Regions from separate parts of the Paenibacillus sp. CFBP13512 genome, predicted to be linked through region 4. Evidence: predicted binding sites of a transcription regulator. Region 4 holds the regulator's gene; each other region holds the start of a gene.
The links. Region 4 encodes LexA, which represses DNA repair genes until DNA is damaged. Its sites were predicted from a motif close to CGAACATATGTTCG; they were not measured.
Positions count from the first base shown of each region.

Region 1: a site for LexA is predicted at 1,655-1,668, ahead of PaeCFBP13512_RS08585 (DNA polymerase IV). Genes of this name have one in related genera too.
Region 2: a site for LexA is predicted at 1,754-1,767, ahead of recA (recombinase RecA). Genes of this name have one in related genera too.
Region 3: a site for LexA is predicted at 1,379-1,392, ahead of dndB (DNA sulfur modification protein DndB). Genes of this name have one in related genera too.

Region 1 covers NZ_QGAD01000004.1:444,944-448,163, forward strand. Annotated here, with positions in the region: gene PaeCFBP13512_RS08565 (hypothetical protein) at 1-211, shown strand, start outside; gene PaeCFBP13512_RS08570 (hypothetical protein) at 223-570, shown strand; gene PaeCFBP13512_RS08575 (DUF6386 family protein) at 662-1,108, shown strand; gene PaeCFBP13512_RS08580 (immunity 26/phosphotriesterase HocA family protein) at 1,168-1,602, shown strand; gene PaeCFBP13512_RS08585 (DNA polymerase IV) at 1,805-3,094, shown strand.
Region 2 covers NZ_QGAD01000005.1:218,956-222,175, reverse strand. Annotated here, with positions in the region: gene PaeCFBP13512_RS09730 (regulatory protein RecX) at 1-468, opposite strand, end outside; gene recA (recombinase RecA) at 613-1,680, opposite strand; gene PaeCFBP13512_RS09720 (competence/damage-inducible protein A) at 1,997-3,220, opposite strand, start outside.
Region 3 covers NZ_QGAD01000002.1:367,008-370,227, forward strand. Annotated here, with positions in the region: gene dndC (DNA phosphorothioation system sulfurtransferase DndC) at 1-229, opposite strand, end outside; gene dndB (DNA sulfur modification protein DndB) at 245-1,324, opposite strand; gene PaeCFBP13512_RS03870 (hypothetical protein) at 1,584-2,417, opposite strand.
Region 4 covers NZ_QGAD01000003.1:65,209-68,428, forward strand. Annotated here, with positions in the region: gene PaeCFBP13512_RS04735 (hypothetical protein) at 1-195, shown strand, start outside; gene PaeCFBP13512_RS04740 (hypothetical protein) at 311-784, shown strand; gene lexA (transcriptional repressor LexA) at 860-1,486, opposite strand; gene yneA (cell division suppressor protein YneA) at 1,753-2,313, shown strand; gene PaeCFBP13512_RS04755 (DUF896 domain-containing protein) at 2,522-2,731, shown strand; gene PaeCFBP13512_RS04760 (hypothetical protein) at 2,915-3,220, shown strand, end outside.

The DNA of each region.
Region 1 (3,220 bases), on a different contig from region 4:
TGTTGATCCGGTGACCAAAGATCGATATGGATACTTTGATACAACAGGATTTAATCCGATTGCCAAAGCACTCTGGACCAATATATTAGCCGAAATGAAAGCTTATCAGACCAAAGATCGTGAACTGAAAGCTTTTATTCGCTCACTAGTTACATGGTTAGAGATACAGTTGGAATGGGCAGATGAAATTATTATTTTCGGAAATTTATGAGGTGAGTCATCGTGGGTTGGGAATACGGTATTCAATGTATAGAACATGATAGCATAAGTAAAGAACAGCAAGCCAAGCAGTTAATGGAGCAGTTAAGACAGGATTTGGTTACGTTAGATCTGGGTGATATGGTGATAGAGCAGGTAGACGATGGGTTGGTTATCACAGATCCTTCTCATACAGAGTGGCCGCATGTGGCACAGATTCAAGTGGAGCAGGCTGAGCTAGCCATTGAATCTATAGCCGAAGGCGAAGTGTATATTTATTGTTTGTTTCATCGACATGATGCACCTGTACGGCGAATGATTGATACCATCCAAACAATTATTTCTACCGAAGATCAGTGGATTGAATTGTAAATGATCATAAGAGTACTGGAAGAGATGAGATTGTAATCAGGATCAGATGTGCACATTATGAAATGAGTATAACCAAGAGAGGAGCAATCCAATGTCTAACCAAATTCAAGTCATTACAGACACAGCTACATTGTGTATTTACGATCTTCAAGCCCTTAAACATCGGTTAGAAGATACATCCGATTGGTGGTCTATTCCTGAAGATGAATTGCTAGAAGTGAATTTAGGAAATGTTGCTTTTCTCAATGTAGGCGCAGATGGCTTATACACGATGCAACAGGTAGAAGATATACAACAAACATCGGTACAATTGTGGATCAATGTTCCTTCGGGTCAATTGTATGCAGGAGCAGCAGAAAATGTAACAGGTGGCGAGCTAGAACCTGAAGATGGAGACAGTGGACAGTATATAACGGTTGAGCCTGGTGTCTATCATTTGAAAATAGCACGAAATGAACAACAGATTGAGTTTGCGCTGTTATGGACTGAGCATCAGCAAGCTACGAACGAGTTCAAAGATTTGATTCGTATAGGATAAGTAATAAGGAGATGAGCCCATTAGCGAACGTATTGATAAACGAAAAAAGGAGTTAGGAGATGTTTAAAAAGGTAAAGTATAAAGCAGGCGATATTTTTGTGATTCCAATGCATGATCAGCGATTTGCAATTTGTCAGGTGATTAGTGCTCTGCATGACCGATTTAAAAAGGTATTTTCATTTGGTGTGCTTTCTATTCAAGAAGATGAAGTCTATCACGGGGAACAACAGTATCTTTTATTTACAAATTATCGAGGATCTTTCTCCATGATCGTTACCGCCTCTAAATTACTCGCAAAAGGAACATGGCAAATCATCGATTATGCTCCATTATCGGCTGAACAAGCGTCGTTGCAATATTTCTCCGTTTCTAACCATCTATATCACAATGACGACTACATCAGAATACTTGAAATCAGTGAATTACAAGATTATCCTCCACTTGCTGTAGCAGGATATGAATTAGTACAAAAGTATCTGGCTCAGTATCCATAAGGTTGAAATTGATTCATCTCTATTCAGCTCCAATACATACATAATAAAATGTCGAACGTTTGTACTTATTTTTAGATGGATAGGATAGGCTAAATGATACAGTTACGATATAATAAAACCATACGATATTTATTGTAAATGATTCGGATCATCGAGCAAAGGGAACAGGGTACACTCTACACAGGCAAGGAGGATGATCAGCTTGAGGCATCATGCCAATTACTACCCTGCCAAAGGAAGGGTCATTCTGCATGTGGATATGAATGCTTTTTACTGTTCTGTTCATACGGCGGAAGAACCTGACAAATATCAAGGAAAACCAACTGCTGTTGCGGGTAGTGTTGAACTTCGTAAAGGAATAGTGGTAACTTCATCGTATGAAGCTAGAAATCGTGGCGTCAAAACAGGTATGTTAGTTAGAGAAGCCTTGCAAAAATGCCCGAATCTGATCTTAATTTCGCCTGATTTTTATCTGTATAAACAATACTCGATGGCATTTATGAATATTGCCTATAGTTATACGCCAATGTTGCAAGCAACCTCCATTGATGAATGTTATCTAGATATCACCGGTTCAAGTCAATTCGGTACACCTCCACAGATTGCTGAACAGCTACAACAACGGATCTGGGACGAATTGCATTTGCCGTGTTCGATAGGGATTGCTCCTAATAAATTACTGGCAAAAATGGCTTCTGATATGAAAAAGCCTAAAGGAATTTCGATTTTGCGTATACGAGATATGCCCAAGTTGTTGTGGGATAAGCCATGTGGACAATTATTTGGTGTAGGTGGTAAAACATCTGCCAAATTGGTAGATATGGGTATTCGCACGATTGGACAACTGGCGGCGGCAGATGAAGCTCGCTTAACAGCTAGATTTGGTGTAATGGGAAGCTGGCTCAAACAAGCGGCTAACGGTATTGACCATTCGCCTGTTGAGATTGATCGTGAAGTCAGTAAGTCGATAGGGCATACCACAACATTACCCGCAGATATTCAAGCACGTGATGATATCAGAAGAGTAATGCTCAATCTAAGTGATCAGGTGTGTCGCCGATTGCGTCGTCAGAAATTAATAGCACAGACGATTCAGATTACGATTCGTACGCCAGATATGAAAACGATCACTCGCTCCAAATCGCTGGCTGTTCCTACAGAAACCGCTGATGAAGTCTATCGTGAAGCTTGCGCATTGTATGATCGCCATTGGGGAGATCGTGCGCCTGTACGATTGCTGGGTGTATCTCTTCAGAATTTGCAACCGAAAGAAGAAGCTGCTCTACAAATGGATTTGTTCGATTATAGTCGTCAACCGGTCAAAGAACAGTTAAATGAAGTAATGGATAAATTACGTGACAAATTTGGCGAAAGTGCGATTTTGACAGCAGGTATGTTAGGTAATGATCCTTCGGTATTGATTCGCAATCACAAAATCAGAGGAACTTCGCTGCAAAAAGATGGAGTTATCTTACCAGGTATGGAAGAATAGACGATAAATAGACATTAAAATAAAAAAATATAGTTTAAATTTTAGGGAATCTTGGATTAATGCAAGAGGTATGTTACAATTTGTGTATTGGAAATTGCTGGTTATTGATTTGAAATTATCGATTTT
Region 2 (3,220 bases), on a different contig from region 4:
TTGAGCATATAACTCATCATCGATTAATTTCTCTTGTTGCAATCGTACAAGAGTCGTCTCAATGATCTCAGGATGGATTTCTTTTTCTTTAAGCTTGCGGGCAATTTCTGTTCGAGTGCGTGCTTTGCGACTCAAATAATTCAGTGCTTCTGCATAAGCCGTTTGACGTTCATTGGCGATCACAATATTTTCTAGTTCTTCTTTAGAAAAGTACATGCCTTTTAACAGCCGATACTTGATCATAACATCTTCATGCACCATAAGGTTCAACTCACCGAAGGTTAACTTATAATGATGCCTAGGCTTACGTAGAGGGGTTACAGCCGTAATCTCTACTTCACCCTCATCAGGGAACCCATCTAGACGCTCTCCTTCATCTGCATAGATATCCCATTCTTCATCAGCCTCAGGTTCAGATGTAGTATTAGTATTGGACGGTTTTTTAGCATAACGACGATAATCAGCCATAATTGTTTCCTTTCGTCTATCTATATTTTAAATCAGTGTATAGTGATCAGATGAATCTTTTATGAAATATAAATAAAAAAGCGCCCTGAACGTATTTCACGTCCTGGGCGCTACAGGATTTAAGCATATATCATCTTAAAGTGATTATTCAGTTGCTTTAGAGAATAATTCTTGCTCTTCAAGACTTTCTTTTTCTTTTTCTTCAGCTGATGGTTCTTCAACCACTGTTGTTAAATTGCTAGATACACGAATTTTTTGTTCAATGATATCTGCAATGTGTGGATTTTCTTTCAAAAACTGCTTAGAGTTCTCGCGACCTTGACCCATACGCTCACCTTCGTAAGAGTACCAAGCACCACTTTTGTTAACAATATCGTGTTCTACACCAATATCGATCAAGCTACCTTCTTTGGAGATACCTTCTCCGTACATGATATCCACTTCAGCTTGTTTGAATGGAGGAGCCACTTTGTTTTTAACAACTTTGATACGTGTACGGTTACCGACAACATCGTTACCGTTTTTGATTGCTTCAATACGACGCACGTCTAGACGTACAGTAGAGTAGAATTTAAGTGCACGACCACCAGGAGTTGTCTCAGGGTTACCAAACATAACGCCAACTTTTTCACGAAGCTGATTGATAAAGATCGTGATTGTTTTGGATTTGCTGATTGCACCAGACAATTTACGCAATGCTTGAGACATCAAACGTGCTTGCAAACCAACGTGAGAGTCACCCATTTCGCCTTCGATCTCTGCTTTTGGTACCAATGCTGCTACAGAATCGATAACGATAATATCTACAGCGCCACTACGTACAAGAGCTTCCGCAATCTCTAGACCTTGCTCACCTGTATCTGGTTGAGATAATAATAGCTCATCGATATTAACACCCAAGTTTTTAGCATATTGAGGATCCAAAGCATGCTCTGCATCGATAAATGCTGCTTGTCCTCCAGCTTTTTGAACTTCAGCAATAGCATGAAGTGCTACTGTTGTTTTACCTGAAGATTCTGGTCCGTATATTTCGATAATACGTCCTCTTGGCATACCGCCTGTTCCCAAAGCAATATCTAAAGCAATAGATCCACTAGGAATAACTTCAACTTGCATATGAGTGGATTCTCCAAGTTTCATAACCGAACCTTTACCAAATTGCTTCTCTATTTGACGAAGCGCCATATCTAACGCTGCACGACGATCTGACAATAAACTCACGTCCCTCTTCTTCTTATTTATACTCTAATTATACTACTTTTTTTCTCATTTGCCAAGCTTTTTTCGAACATATATTCGTCTTTTTGGTATTAAATCATTACTTAATTACATTTATTGGTAATAAATAATGATTTCAAATAGATGCATGTATTGCTTGATTTTGGGTCTATAAACATAAAAAAACCGCAACAAATAAATTTGCTGCGGTTCTTCCGTCTACGGTTATTTTAGCATAACAGACGTAGGAATTGCAATAAGCTTCATGGGCTCTTGTACGTCTGATGCAGGTTGTTTTATTTAAAATGTACTATTTTACAGATTCCTTCTGAAGTTCACTTAAACGAAGCCACAAACGGTACAGGATACTTTTGGCAGCCCGAACACGGATCGATTCACGATTACCACGGATATTCAATTCAAATACCTGTGTAGGTTGATTGCGTTCTGCTAGCCCTACATATACCAAACCTACAGGTTTGCGTTCTGAAGAACCTGGACCCGCTACACCGGTAATCGATACAGCAAAGTCTGTATCTAATGTTTTTCTAGCTTCATCTGCCAGAACTTCTGCTACTTCTGGGCTAACTGCTCCTGGAGCATTCTCGCCTTCTAGTAACTCATGAGGGACATTTAGCATTTTTTCTTTCATTTCATTGGAATAGCAGACGACTCCACCCATAAATACATTTCCGCTTCCCGGAATAAGAGTTAGATTTTGCATCAGTAGACCACCTGTGCAACTTTCTGCTGCAGTTAGGGTTAACTTCATACCTGTCATCATTAATAAAATTTGTTCTTCTATACTTATATTTTGATCAGCATACATATGATTAGGCAAACGATCACGAATCTGAGCTTCCATATTTTTCAGCTTGGTCATCGCTTCTTTTTCTGTAGCTGCTTTGGTGGTCAGACGAATAGTCACTTCTGCTTCTTTGGCATAAGGTGCAATCGTAGGATCACTCTGAGCACTGATCAGATCAATTAATGCATCTTCAAGAGCAGATTCACCAATACCTGCAAATTTAAGCATTTTTGAATAAATAGGATGTTCATCTGTGAGCACATGCTCAAGAAGCCAAGGTTTCGCTTCATTTTCAAACATCGGTTGTAATTCTTTGGGAGGTCCTGGTAGAACGATATAATATTTCTCTTTATCTTCAATCGCAATCCCTACAGCTAATCCTGTAGAATTAGCAAGCACATGACTGTTTTCAATCACAAGAGCTTGGCGACGATTATTTTCAGTCATTGTAATGTCTCTGCCTTCAAAAAAGCTAGCGACTTTCTCCATAGAAGCTGGATCAATATAGATTGATCTTCCTAAAACTTCAGCCAATGCATCTTTGGTCAGATCATCTTGAGTGGGTCCAATTCCGCCCGAAAATAAAATAACATCTGCGCGACTGCTTGCAAGTTCAATCGCTTGTTTGAGTCGATTTAAGTTATCTCCTACTACAGTCTGATAATAAACATCTATTCCCATATAGGATAATTGTTGAGATAAATATCTGGCATTCGTATTAGTGAT
Region 3 (3,220 bases), on a different contig from region 4:
TAAGTGGTGTCTCTACTTGAGTATCTGAAGAAATAACATATACTTTTTTATGAAGTTGAGAAGGTTCTAACTCTTGTAACGCTTGAAAAACAATTTGAACAACTGCTGTGGAATCTTTTCCTCCACTGAACCCAACAACCCAAGGTCTTTCATCCTCAAGATACATTTCTTTTACTAATTCTTTGGCTTCTACAAATTTGCTGCCTGTATTAAATATATTAAGTTCCATGTAGAGAAGCCTCCTTTACGTAATCTTATTTTCTATTTTTTGTTCTTGTTCTGTTAAAGGTAAGCCTATTTTAGCCTTAATAAGATTTGCCGTTAATTGAACGGTCTCATTTGTTTTATTAATTCTTCCTGTTTGACCATAGGCGCGACCTAACCAATCTTGCTTATTGTCGCGACTCCAATCTACCTTTTTAAGCTTTTCAATATATGATTCCCATTCATCTGCATGATAGAAATAAAGATAATGTCCAATAATACCTATAGCTTCTAAAAAAACACCATGAGCAATGATAGAATTAATTCTAAGGTCTCTAGGTGATACTTTCTTATCTAATACATCTTGCCATTCCGTTATCGTATCACATAATAGAATCCAAAACTTCTGTACAAACTCTTTTTCTTGCTCAGAAATAATTTCGCCTTTTCGTTTGCCTAGCAATCGACAATTCGTATTAAAAATATGATTTAGAGCAAATAGTTTAGGTGAGTTCTTAGATAAAGATACTTTTTCTCGATCTGTATATCGTTCTAATAAAGGTATATCTTGTAACAGCCCTTTTGTAATTAAAGAAAGTTGATCCCGATGATCATATAAAATTCCAATAGAAGAGGTTGTATTCACAGCATGCCGATTTAGATCTGAAAACATTTGCTGAGAACGAGTCAAACCTAAATCATGAAAGAAAACTACTGAGATCGTTTCTTCTCCTAATTCAGGTGAAATTTTCAATGCTTCTTCTATAGCTGCTCTACGATGTTGTCCATCATTAATTAAGAATTTAGAATCAAGAGAAATCGTAAGATATCCTATATCTTTCAAATCCTTCGAATGTTCTTGAAATACCATTTCTCCATCTACAGATGCCGTTAACGAAGAAAATATGTATTCTTTAGGATTTTCCAGAATATAATTTGTGATATCTGGAATTCTTGATCTATTCATCACCCGTTGTGCCCGGTGCTCAACTGGAATTTCTTCTTCATCAAAAAGAAAAATTCTAGGAATCAAGCGCATCGGACACATAACTGTATAAAATTCTTTACCAGCCTGTTTACCTCTTAAAGCAGGAAATGTATAATTAAAGTTCATCAGCATATTCTCCTATTACGTACGTAATATTGTGCTTTGCTATTTGATTTTACATTAATACGAACGGATGTTCAATACTTTAAAGAAACAAATTCTGACTCTTTGCATTCTTTATCAATAAAAAACAAAGTCGGTTTTCTAAATAAAAGAAAACCGACTTTGTTTTAATCTTGAATTATTTAGGTTTGACGATAAATACATTTTATTAATACGTATATTTAACAATAAACAAAGATTATAAAAAGTTAACCACTTTTAAATAAAATTAGTTTGAGTTGTTTTTGAAATTTAAATAATCAGAATGAATCTCTTTGAGAATTCTGTCTAATAAAATAAAAGTATTACTCCAAATTACAAAAATTATAAATAAATAAAGAGCTTGATTATTTTCAAAAATCATACTTATATATTCGGAATGAACAATATAAATAGACAAAAATCCTACTATAAAATATCCTATCACTCTTCTAATAAAAACATGACGTTTTTCTATATTGAAAACAAAAAAATTCGTATAGTAAACCCAATATACTCCGTATGAAGGAATTAAAAGTAAACCTACAAAGAAAATATTAATTCCCCAATTCAAGTGTGTCAAAAAAATTAAAGTTAGATACCCAATTAAGCTTATTACGTATAAATCTTTTGCCTGCTTAAGTATTAAATTTATAATATTTTGTAAGTAACTTCCTTCGAAGTATTTTTTGTTTATTGATGTGTTTAAATTTCTACAAAAATTTGTAACAAAAAAATTATGTGATATATATAATTTTCGGGCTTCTATGAGAGTCGAACTCAATAAAAAGAATATAAGCAAAAAGCTCAATGTCGTTATAAGAAAAATTTCGCTAAATCCTCTTGTATCAAAATCCAATCGTATTAAGAAAATTATAAGAGTGATAGGATATAAGAGAATCGATAAAAATGAGGTTAGTTCTATTAAAATTAAAGAAAACTTACTTTTAGTTTTTTTTGCTAAACGTTTTCCAAGATACTCTGTTGATCTTATTATTACTTTATCAAAAATAATATTGAAAATAAAAAAACCTAGCGCCATTGTAATTAATGTTAATCCAATAACTTTAATATTTAATAACATTTAGAGCAACAACCCTTTCTATAATAAGTTTGAAATTTAAATTATTACATAATAATCATAGTACGATACAGTATTACTTTCTATGTAATCAATTGTAAATTAGATACTTAATTATTTATATAAAACACCTGCAATCAATCTGTATTACTTGAGATTTAAATTAATTACATGGTCAATAATATATTTAAGAAAAGAGAATTTGGATATGTCAATTAAATCAAGATAATAATTGTTTTAGTAGGGAAAGGATGTATTTATTTTAGAGAAAAACAAAAAATGAGGAATATCTATTTCAACTAGATATTCCTCATTTTTATTCTAAATAGAATTTTTTCTCAAAACAATATCATGACTAAGATTGCAACCGTCTCTCCCTACGACTCAAAACATAAATCGAAAACACACACGTCATTGGCGCCAAAGTAGCTACGTTGATCGTCCAATCGCGATACATAATTTGCTGTGCTATACTCGCTGTAAAAATAACAAAACAAACTATCATCGCAAGAAACACAATTGTATGCGCAGGATGCTTGGAGCGTTTATAAATCATATGTACAATGCCCCAGATCACCAAACCATAAATGATTATATTAACAAGTATAACCAGAGCCAAACCGTATAGATCTGACATTATATCACCTCCTCTTGCTATTTCTATTGCTCTTTTGATTGTTTATTTTACTTATTTTACTATAAAATGGAATAAAAGATAAATGGATGATCTATAGAGGAGGGTATTTATGGCTTGGGGAGCGATTTTGCCGTTTGTGTTATGGATCGTGATGCTTGGGTTATTTGGA
Region 4 (3,220 bases):
ACTGTGATTTCAAGTTATTCATCAGATAAAGAGAATGCAGAAGCGATTGCCAAAGATCATCTGAGCGTATTTTTGAATGCTTATTTTGTAGCAGAAAAATTCAATATATTAGAATCTCAATTAGCAGAAAAAGCAGAAAGTAAAGATTTCAAAGCATTATTAGCTAAATTAATGGATACTAAGCTTTTTGGATAAGGTAGAACAAGATATTAGTTGAAAAAATATAATAGTAAGAGGAAATAAAAGGTATTCATTCTCTCAGATTAGGTTATGATGAAAGGGTAATTTAACTTATGAGAGAGGTGAGGTTATGGGTTGGATTGAGTCTGCGGCAATACGTGCGCGAGAAGAGAAAGTAGAGAAGGAAAAAGCTCATACCTATTCTTTAGAAATCCACGAACATTTTTTAGAACACTGCGAAGATTTATGGATGAAGTTTTCTACGATTTTAGAAGAGATCCAAGAAAATTTCAAAGAAGATTGTAGTGTTCAAAAAAAAGATGGAACTCAATTAGTCATTACAATCGCTCTCGTTGTTATTACGATCAATGCTGTTAAAAAAAATCTGACTGAGCACTATCATGGAGAAGCTTATATAGAATATAGTTGCTCACACAATCCAGGAAAACCTCAACTTGCTGTAGAATCATTATATTTAAATCCAATCGATCATCCTGTGTGGATGTATAAAATGGAGCAGAATGGAAAAGAAGTAGATGTTCCTTTTAGTGAGATCGAAGCTGAAGATGTTATTAAAACAGCTCTATGGAAATATATACAATAAATATGTAATAGTAATAAACTACAAAAAAGACCACTATCGATTAAGATAGTGGTCTTTTCTTATGATACATATGATTTAGTGCAGATTACGGAACAAACCTACAACTTTACCCAAAATCGTAACATGCGTCAGACGTAGTGGCTGATACATAGGATTTTCAGGTTGTAGACGAATATGGTCTTTTTCTTTATAAAAAGTTTTGACCGTTGCTTCATCGTCTTCTGTCATAGCGACAACAATATCGCCATTATCAGCGGTTTGTTGTTGACGTACGATCACGTAATCACCATTATAAATTCCTGCTTCAATCATACTGTCTCCAACTACAGAAAGCATAAATACTTGTCCTTCACCTGTAAAATTCTGTGGTAGAGGGAAGTAATCTTCAATATGTTCTGTAGCTGTAATCGGAACACCGGCGGTTACTTTTCCAATAATAGGAACACGAGATACCGTTTGAGCGAAAAGAATATTACTTTCAGACTCTTCTTGACCCAACAACTCGATGGCACGAGGTTTGGTCGGGTCGCGTCGAATCAGTCCTTTTTTCTCCAAACGATCCAGATGACCATGTACAGTAGAACTAGAAGCAAGACCTACAGCTTCACCAATTTCACGTACAGATGGCGGGTAACCTTTAAGTTTGACTTCATTTCGGATAAATTCCAAAATGGCCTGTTGGCGACTTGAAACTTTTGACATACCTTATCAACCCCAATGCTAGTAACGTTTGGCAAAATTATAACATAGAACTACCGTTCGTACAAACATAAGTTCTAAAATTTGTATATTTATTTGTTATTTGCTTATTTTCGTAGTCTATTCATCATCTAAATAGCATTATCTATAGTCCAAAAGTTGCGATAAAAAACACGAACGAAAGTTCGTAAAAAACTATTGAGTAAAACATATGTTCGTGTTATAGTGAATTTGAGAAAACAAGAACAAATGTTTGGAGCGTGATGAAAATGTTAAAATATACTACATATCGTAGCATCCACAATCAGTCTGAAGAGGATGAACAACAGATTGATACATCAGGATCAGATATACATCATACATCAACAGGTTATTCGGAAAAGCAAGCACAACAAGAAGCTATTCATGCTACACGGGCGGACAAAGATGTAGTTGTGGATGAGTGGACTTACGTACCTACCGTACAGAAGATCCGCAAGCCGATTCAACCAAAAGGCAAAAAGACGTTACGTCAAAAAACACTTCATCTTATCCAAAGCACAGCGCAAAAAGTAAAATGGAAATCAGGCGGACGTTTGATGGTATGTTTTGTTTTTGCAGGCGTATTGTTATACGGTGGAGTCATTCATAATTTCGTAGTTGCAGACAAGGTAGAAGGCCCTACACAAAAAGTAGTGGTACATGCAGGAGACAGTCTATGGAGTATTGCGAAAGAATACAAATCTGTACAGACAGATACGCGAGATTATATTGCTCAGATTCGTAGTGAGAATCAATTGGATTCAAGCGAAATCCAAGCAGGAGATGTGTTGGTTATTCCTTACGATTAATACACTATACTGAACTTAAATATACATGACTTATGGATACATGTATCGCAGGTAGTTTGTGTATGGGATAATGTCATCCGGTTAGGAATATTGTGATCGAACGATCAATATCGTCAAAGTTTGTTGAGATCTATAGATCTTGACAAGCTTTTTTTTACATGTCAAAGTTAGTGGGGCAAAAAGCACACCGATCACATGGAGGTTAATTATGGATATCGATACACTGATTACACGCATCAATGAATTAGCTCGTAAAAAGAAAAGTTCAGGTCTTACAGCAGAAGAAACGATAGAACGTGATGAATTACGTGCTGTTTATTTGAATAATATTCGCAGTAATTTCCGTCAACAATTAGATACAATTGAATTTGTAGAAGATACTGAATCATCGGATAACACCAAAAATAGTCAGAAATAAGAACATATAATAGCTTCAATCCACAAAAGAAAAATGAACGATAATAAGGGTGCTCTGGCCGATCTAGAACAGAGCATCCTATTTTGCTATAGAAATTTGGGGCTTGTTCTGGCATGATAAGATAGAAGGAAGTCTTCTGCTTTTATTGTAAGGCTTACATTATCTATTAGGGGGAAACAAAGTATGTCCCGTTCCTGGGAAAGGCAAGTTCGACGTAACTCAAAGCAAGTCAATGCTACACGTAGAAAACAAGGTCAGACTTCTATCGGTGGCAAAACCAGTATTTCCGAATATACGGCATATAAAGGAAGAAATATTGTTTTTCCAGCTGCTCTAGTGATATTGGGAATTATTTATGCTGTTATGGGTATTATGTATCCAACAGCTGATGGATTTAGTGCGATCTTTATCATTACTGTCGCATTGTATATCTTACTGGGTGTTATGCTTTATTTCCGCAAACCGTACTTGAAAATTGGTAGAGATTCA